DNA from 2 places in the Streptomyces sp. NPDC001828 genome. Region 1 is predicted to be linked to the other one. Evidence: riboswitches for the same ligand, from Rfam matches in the RefSeq annotation. Region 1 holds a riboswitch; the other holds the start of a gene.
The links. Region 1 has a riboswitch for cobalamin ahead of ACFYZA_RS29325 (ribonucleoside-diphosphate reductase subunit alpha). Riboswitches for the same ligand answer to the same signal wherever they lie in the genome.

Region 1 (4,203 bases):
GGGCCCGACCGCTCGGCGAGGTCGGTGGAGGCCTCGTAGGCGGTGAGCATGATCCGCTCGGAGAGCCGGGTGGAAAGGGCCTTCGCCTCGGGGGAGTCGAAGGGCAGGCGCAGCTTGAAGAAGACGTCCTGCAGACCCATCGCGCCCAGGCCCACCGGACGCCAGCGGGCGTTGGAGCGGCCCGCCTGCTCGGTCGGGTAGAAGTTGATGTCGACGACCCGGTCCAGGAAGGTCACCGCGGTGCGGACGGCGTCGTCCAGGCGCTCCCAGTCGATCTCCCCGCCGTGGGCTCCCTCGACCACGAACGCGCCGAGGTTCACCGAGCCGAGGTTGCAGACGGCCGTCTCGCCGTCGTCCGTGACCTCCAGGATCTCGGTGCACAGGTTGGAGGAGTGGACCGTGTGGCCGGGCTCCGCCGTCTGGTTGGCGGTGCGGTTGGAGGCGTCCTTGAACGTCATCCAGCCGTTGCCGGTCTGCGCGAGGGTGCGCATCATGCGGCCGTACAGGTCCCGGGCCGGCATGGTCTTCCGGGCGAGCCCGGCGGCCTCGGCCTCGCGGTAGGCGGCGTCGAACTCCTCGCCCCACAGGTCGACGAGCTCGGGCACGTCGGCGGGCGAGAACAGCGACCACGTGCCGTCGGCGTCCACCCGGCGCATGAACTCGTCGGGGATCCAGTGCGCGAGGTTCAGGTTGTGCGTGCGGCGCTGGTCCTCGCCGGTGTTGTCGCGCAGCTCCAGGAACTCCTCGATGTCGGAGTGCCAGGTCTCCAGGTACACCGCGGCCGCGCCCTTGCGCCGGCCGCCCTGGTTGACCGCGGCCACCGAGGCGTCGAGGGTCTTGAGGAACGGGACGATGCCGTTGGAGTGGCCGTTGGTGCCCCGGATCAGCGAACCGCGGCCGCGGATGCGGGAGTACGAGAGGCCGATGCCGCCGGCGTGCTTGGAAAGGCGGGCCACCTGGTGGTAGCGGTCGTAGATCGAGTCGAGCTCGTCGAGCGGCGAGTCGAGCAGGTAGCAGGACGACATCTGGGGGTGCCGGGTGCCGGAGTTGAAGAGCGTGGGGGAGGACGGCAGGTAGTCCAGGCGGCTCATCAGGCCGTACAGGGACGCCACTTCGTCCAGGGCGCGGACCGACTCGTCCTCGGCGAGGCCGGACGCCACGCGCAGCATGAAGTGCTGGGGGGTCTCGACGACCTTGCGGGTGATCGGGTGGCGCAGCAGGTAGCGGGAGTAGAGGGTGCGCAGGCCGAAGTAGCCGAAGCGGTCGTCGGCGCCGTCGGCGATGGCCGAGTCCACCAGGGCGTCGAGACGGGCCGCGTGGGCGCGGACGAACTCGACGGTCCGGTCGGCGATCAGGCCCTCCTGGTGGCCCACCTCGACCGAGCCGGAGAAGGACACCGCGCCCTGGGTGGCGGCCTCTTCGGCGATGGTGATCGTCAGGAGGCGGGCGGCGAGCCGGGAGTAGGCCGGGTCCTCGGAGATGAGCCCCGCGGCCGCCTCGGTGGCCAGCTCGCGCAGCTCGGCCTCGTCGGAGCGGGCGTTGCGGCCCCGCAGCGCGGCGGCGGCGACCCGGCCGGGGTCGGTGTCCGCGAGATCGGCGGTGAGCTCCGTCAGGGTCCGCAGCAGCGCGGTCCCGGGGGCATCCGCGAGCTCTTCGGTGATCGCTGAAGCGGGATCCGCTGGGGCGATGGTCACGTGGGGGCACTCCCTCGCTCGGCACGGGGCCTTCGGGGGAGGCGTCGGCGCGCGTCGGGGCAGCCCTCAGCGCGTCGTCCACCGGCCCAACCGCGAGGCCCGGACGTCTGGCATCCGGTTCGGTCGACCCGGACGCACCGTCGGCAGGTGTTCGGACTCGACCCGTACAAAGACGTACAGGTCATACCGTTGCGGGACAGTTCCGGATTCCCACCGGATTCCCCTGCGGCGACAGCGAGCACGAGCATACATGTGGGGGGTGCCTCATCGGGCACCCCCCACATCTTGTGTCGCCACACGGAAGGGCCGCCGCACCCTCTCGGATGCGGCGGCCCTTGGCCGTACGGGGCGTGGCGCCGGATCAGTGCGCCGAGCCCGCCGTCGCCGGGGGGAGCTCGACGGCGACGCCCGGGTCGCCGGCGTCGGCCGTGTAGTCGGCGGGGGAGGTTTCGTCGATGCCGTCGGGGGCCTTCACCGCGCGCAGGACGAAGGTCAGGACGACCGTCACCACCACGTTCATCGCGAAGGCCGTCAGGCCGATGTAGCCGATCTCGCCGATGCCGGGGATCTCCTTGGAGGAGCCGCCGAAGTGCTTCTGCGTGGGCGAGGCCACCCCGTACGCGGCGAGCGTGCCGTAGACCATGCCGACCGCCCAGCCGGCGAGCAGCGCCCAGCGGTGGAACCAGCGGGTGAACAGGCCGCCGACCAGGGCCGGGAAGGTCTGCAGGATCCAGATGCCGCCGAGCAGCTGGAAGTTGATCGCGACCGTCTTGTCCATGGTCAGGACGAAGACCAGCGCGCCGACCTTCACCACGAGCGAGACCAGCTTGGAGACCTTGGCCTCCTGCGCGGGTGACGCGTCCGGCTTGATGAAGTCCTTGTAGATGTTGCGGGTGAAGAGGTTCGCGGCCGCGATCGACATGATGGCCGCCGGGACCAGCGCACCGATGCCGATCGCCGCGAAGGCGACGCCCGCGAACCAGTCCGGGAACATGTCCTCGAACAGCTGCGGAATGGCCAGCTGCCCGTTGCTCACCTTGACGCCCGCCGCGATCGCCATGAAGCCGAGCAGCGCGAGCAGCCCCAGCATCAGGGAGTACAGCGGCAGGATCGTGGTGTTGCGGCGGATCACGTTGCGGCTGCGCGAGGACAGGGTCGCGGTGATCGAGTGCGGATACATGAACAGCGCGAGCGCCGAGCCGAGGGCGAGCGTGGCGTACGTCCACTGGCTCGACTCGCCGGGCGCGATGGCCCCGGTCGGCTTGCCGCCGGGCGGACCGGCGAACTTGTGCTGCGCGGCGCTGAAGATCGCGTCGAAGCCGCCCAGCTTGATCGGGATGTAGATGATCGCCACCGCGATGACGAGGTAGATCAGGCCGTCCTTCACGAACGCGATCAGCGCGGGGGCGCGCAGGCCCGAGGAGTAGGTGTACGCCGCGAGCACCGCGAACGCGATGAGCAGCGGCAGGTCCTTGACGAACCAGTTGCCGGACTCGCCGCCCACGCCCATGACGTCCAACACTGCCTGGATGCCGACCAGTTGGAGCGCGATGTACGGCATCGTGGCGAGGATGCCGGTGATCGCCACCGCGAGCGAGAGGCCCTTGGAGCCGAACCGGCCGCGCACGAAGTCCGAGGTGGTGACATAGCCGTGTTTGTGCGACACCGACCACAGGCGCGGCAGGAAGGTGAAGATCAGCGGGTACACGAGGATCGTGTAGGGCACCGCGAAGAAGCCGGCCGCGCCCGCCGCGTAGATCGCCGCGGGCACCGCGACGAAGGTGTACGCGGTGTAGAGGTCGCCGCCGAGCAGGAACCAGGTGACCCAGGTGCCGAACGACCGCCCGCCCAGGCCCCATTCGTCGAGGCTGGCCTCGTTCTCGGCCTTGCGCCAGCGGGCGGCCATGAAGCCGATGACCGTGACGGCCAGGAAGAAGAAGATGAAGACGCCGAGTGCGACGCCGTTCACGCCGTCCTTCACTTGGACGCACCCCCCTCGGTGTCGTCGGAGGTGCGCGGGGCGGGGGCGGTACGCGAACGCTGGTCGTGCTGCCACAGCTTGTACGCGATCATCGTGAGCACCGTCGAGATCAGCACCCAGAGCATCTGGTACCAGTAGAAGAACGGGATGCCGCCGAGCGCAGGATCCGTCTTGGCGTACGAGCTCACCCACAGCATCGCCACGAAGGGCGCGATCAGGCAGAGCGCGATGACCACGCGCGAGGGCGTGATCACCGGTCTCTTCACTTCCGTCGATTCCGGCATTGGGTGGTTCCGTCCCCTCACGATCACCTGTGCGTTGGATCACTTGGTAATGCGCAGGAAATCTAGGGGAGAGATTCGGTCAAGGGAACCCCCGTCCGGATTCCGGACGGGTCACGAGTTCGGCCAACTCCCCTTTCGTGGACTCAGAGCCAGCCCTCCTTGGCCGCCCGCACCCCCGCCTCGAAGCGGCTGCGCGCACCCAGGCGGGACATGAGTTCCGAGCTCATCCGGCGCACGGTGCGCA
Region 2 (4,203 bases), on a different contig from region 1:
CGGGCGCAGGGCGGCGTAGACGCAGCGGAGCAGGGTCGTCTTGCCGCTGCCGTTGGGGCCGACCAGGCCGACGGTCTCGCCGTCGGCGGCGCCAAGGGTGATGTCGTGGAGCAGGGTGCGGCCCTGGGGCGTGGTGTACGAGAGCGACTCGGTGCGCAGGGTCGTCATGCGGGGCCGCCTTCCGTGCGGGTGCCGTGGCCGCGCAGCATCCACAGGAAGAACGGGCCGCCGGTGAGCGCGGTGAGGACGCCGACGGGGATGTCGCGCGGGGCGGCGACGGTACGGGCCGCGAGGTCGGCGAGGACCAGGAAGGCGGCCCCGCCGAGGGCCGCCACGGGCAGCAGGGTGCGGTGGGCGGCGCCGACGGCCATGCGGGCGGCGTGCGGAACCATCAGGCCGACGAAGCCGATCGCCCCGGTGTAGGCGACGAGGACGCCGGTGAGCAGGGAGGCGAGGACGAAGACTCCGGCGCGGAAGCGGCCGGTGTCGAGGCCGAGGGCGCCCGCGCCCTCCTCGCCGACGAGGAGCAGGTCGAGCGGGCGGGCGAGCGCGATCAGGACGAGCGTGCCGAGGGTGAGGGCGACGGCGGGCAGCGCGAGCATGTCCCAGCGGGCGCCGCCGAGTCCGCCGAGCGTCCAGTGCAGGACCTCCTGGGCGTGCTCGGCGCTGGCCGAGGTGACCAGGATGAGGCTGGTGAGCGCCGACAGGACGTACGAGACGGCGACGCCGGCCAGCACCAGGCGGCCGCCCGTCATGGAGCCCGCGCGCCGGGCCAGGGCGTACACGAGGACGAGGGCGGCGAGCGCGCCCGCGAAGGCGGCGGCCGGCAGGGCGACGGTGGTGGCCACTCCGGCCCCGACCCCGAGCACGATCACGGCGACGGCTCCGGCGGAGGCGCCGCTGGAGACGCCGAGCAGGAACGGGTCGGCGAGCGGGTTGCGCACGAGGGCCTGGAGCACGGTCCCGATGACGGCGAGCCCGGCACCGGTGAGGGCGCCGAGCACGACGCGGGGCGCCCTGACCTCCAGGACGATCGTGCGGTACGGGCTCGGCTCGGCGCTGCCGTCGACGATCGCGAGGACCTGGCCCGCGGGGATCCGCACCGAGCCGAGCGCGAGCCCCGCGACGGCGCCGGCGACCAGCACCAGCGTGAGCCCCGCGAGGACGAGGGAGTAGCGCCAACGGGCCGTCACGAGCGGGCCCGCGGCGACGGCGGCACCGCTCACTCCCCCGCCCCGAGCTGCGCGGCCAGCTTGGCGACCGCGTCCGGCGCGCGGACGCCGGTGACCATGTCGGAGAGGGGCAGGACGGCGAAGCGGTTGTTCTTGACGGCGGGGACGGAGGCGAGGGCCGGGTCGTCGCGCAGCCGCTTCTTCTTGGCGTCGACGCTCGTGCCGCCGTAGTCGAGGATCAGGATGGTCTCGGGGGCGCGGGCCACCACGTTCTCCCAGCTCGCGTCGCCGAAGGAGGCCGTCTTCAGGTCGTCCGCGAAGACGTTGCGACCGCCCGCGCGGGTCACGATGTCGTTGCCTATGCCCTTGCCGCCCACCGTGAACGCCGTCTTGTCGCCGCTGTCGTAGACGAAGACCGGGGTGGGCGCCTTGTCCTTGCGCGCCGACCGGGTGCGTTCGTTGGTGGTCTCGGCCGAGCGGATCCACGACTCCGCGCGGTCACCGACGCCGAAGGTGCGGCCCACCTCGCGGACCTCCTGGTAGACGTCGTCCATCGTGGTCGCCGCCCCCTTGGGGCAGTTCTCCACGTTGAGGCGGGACTTGATGCCGCTCTTGGCGAGCGCCTCGCGCCCGCGCCCCTCGTTCGCGGCGAACGCCGAGGCGTAGCCGCCGTAGACGTAGTCCGGGTTGGCCGCCAGGAGCTTCTCGTACGAGGGGTACTCGGCGGCGAGGACCGGCACCGAGCGGTAGTCCGCCGCGTACTTCGCCAGCACCTTGTCGTCCAAGTAGGCGGTTCCGGCAAGGGACTTGGCGAGGCCCAGCTCCAGCATCACCTCCGTGGCGTGCTGGTTCATCGTCACCGCCCGCTTGGGGGGCGCGGTGAACGTCGTCGTCACCCCGCAGTTGGTGACCGTGTAGGGGAAGCCGGGGGCGGTGGCGCCGCCGGCTTCGGGCTTCGCCTGGGTGGTGCACGCGGCGAGCGGGAACAGCAGGGCGGCGGCCAGGGCCGCACGGCGCCAGAGCATGGCTGAGCTCCTCCAAGGGGATTTCCACGTCCCCTGTCGTCGGGAGAAGGCGGCAGGTCAGTTCCTGGCTTCCGGCTCCGGGGCGCTTGCCACGGGGCCGGTCACAGTGGCGGGACCGTGCCGGATTCGCACCGGCTTCCTGGGCCCTGCCGCCCGATGATCAAAAAGTGCGTACGCACAGTATGCGGGATCACCGGGCTCGCGTATCCGTCAGTAGGCCTCTACGACCCTTACGTCTTCCTCCGTGATCACGCCGTCCACGATGCGGTACGAGCGGAACTGGAACTCCCCGGCTCCGTCCGTGTCCGCCGTCGACACCAGGACGTAGTGCGCGCCGGGCTCATTGGCATAGGTGACGTCGGTGCGGGAGGGGTAGGCCTCGGTCGCGGTGTGGGAGTGGTAGACGATCACCGGCTCCTCGTCGCGGTCGTCCATCTCGCGGTAGAGCTTCAGCAGGTCCTGCGAGTCGAACTCGTAGAACGTGGGCGACCGGGCCGCGTTCAGCATCGGGATGAAGCGCTCGGCGCGGCCGGTGCCGGCCGGGCCCGCGACCACACCGCACGCCTCGTCGGGGTGGTCGGCGCGGGCGTGCGCGACGAGCTGGTCGTACAGGGCCTGGGTGATGGTCAGCATGTCGGCAAGGATAAGCATGCGGGCCGTCCCGTATCGAGGTGCGATACGTAACGGCCCGCATGGTGAGAACGTGCTGGTCGGAGACTTAGTCGCGCTTGGCGAACGCCTTGTTCTCGGGGTTCTTGGCCCGCAGGACGAGGTAGGAGACGCCCAGGATCAGGGCCCACAGCGGCGCGCAGTAGAGCGAGACGCGGGAGTCCTTGTCGATGCCCATCATCACGATGACCATGAAGATGAAGAGCAGCGCGAACCAGCTGGTGTACGGGGCCCCGGGGGCGCGGAAGCTGGACTTCGGCAGTGCGCCGGCGTCCGACTGGCGGCGGTAGCGGATCTGGCAGACCAGGATCATGATCCAGGCCCACATGCCGGAGATGGTGGCGAAGGAGACCACGTAGTCGAAGGCCTTGCCGGGCGCCACGTAGTTGATCCACACGCCGACCAGCATCAGGGCGGCGGAGACCGTGGTGCCGATCAGCGGAGTGCCGCTCTTGGTGAGCTTGGTGAAGGCCTTCGGGCCCTGGCCGTTGAGCGCGAGGTCGCGCAGCATGCGGCCGGTGGAGTACATGCCCGAGTTGCAGGAGGAGAGCGCGGCGGTCAGCACGACGAAGTTGACGATGCCCGCACCGAGTCCGAGGCCCATCTTCTGGAACGCGGCGACGAAGGGGCTGACGCCCGGCTGGAACTCGTGCCACGGGACGACCGAGAGGATCATGATCAGGGCGCCGATGTAGAAGACGGCGATGCGCCACGGCACGGTGTTGATGGCCTTGGGCAGGGTCTTCTCGGGGTCCTTGGACTCGCCCGCGGTCACACCGACCAGCTCGACGGCGAGGAAGGCGAACATCACGATCTGCAGGGTCATCAGCGTGCCGCCGATGCCCTTGGGGAAGAACCCGCCGTCGCTCCAGAGGTTGGCGACGGTGGCGGTGTCCGCCGCGTCCGAGAAGCCGACGGTGAGGATGCCGGCGCAGATCAGGATCATGCCGACGATGGCCGTCACCTTGACCATCGAGAACCAGAACTCCAGCTCGCCGAAGAGCTTCACGGAGATGAGGTTCACGGCGTACAGGATGAGCGTGAAGATCAGCGCGTAGGCCCATTGCGGGATGGTGCCGTGGGTCCAGAAGGACATGTACTGGGCGGCCGCGGTGACTTCGGTGATGCCGGTGACGACCCAGAAGAGCCAGTACGTCCAGCCGGTCACGAAGCCCCAGAAGGGGCCGACGAACTCACGGGCGTACTCCGAGAAGGAGCCCGACACCGGGCGGTACATGAGCAGCTCGCCGAGGGCGCGCATGATGAAGAAGATGACCAGGCCCGCGATGGCGTAGGCCAGGATGAGGCTGGGGCCGGCCTTCGAGATGGCCTTGCCC

Region 2: another riboswitch for cobalamin. It lies ahead of ACFYZA_RS18580 (ABC transporter substrate-binding protein); the one in region 1 lies ahead of ACFYZA_RS29325 (ribonucleoside-diphosphate reductase subunit alpha).

Annotation. Positions count from the first base shown of each region.
Region 1 covers NZ_JBIATV010000012.1:111,390-115,592, reverse strand. Annotated here, with positions in the region: gene ACFYZA_RS29325 (ribonucleoside-diphosphate reductase subunit alpha) at 1-1,694, opposite strand, end outside; cobalamin riboswitch at 1,819-1,959, opposite strand; gene mctP (monocarboxylate uptake permease MctP) at 2,056-3,675, opposite strand; gene ACFYZA_RS29315 (DUF3311 domain-containing protein) at 3,672-3,959, opposite strand; gene ACFYZA_RS29310 (LuxR C-terminal-related transcriptional regulator) at 4,103-4,203, opposite strand, start outside.
Region 2 covers NZ_JBIATV010000006.1:40,968-45,170, reverse strand. Annotated here, with positions in the region: gene ACFYZA_RS18590 (ABC transporter ATP-binding protein) at 1-168, opposite strand, end outside; gene ACFYZA_RS18585 (FecCD family ABC transporter permease) at 165-1,226, opposite strand; gene ACFYZA_RS18580 (ABC transporter substrate-binding protein) at 1,223-2,197, opposite strand; cobalamin riboswitch at 2,231-2,366, opposite strand; gene ACFYZA_RS18575 (Mov34/MPN/PAD-1 family protein) at 2,408-2,830, opposite strand; gene ACFYZA_RS18570 (amino acid permease) at 2,916-4,203, opposite strand, start outside.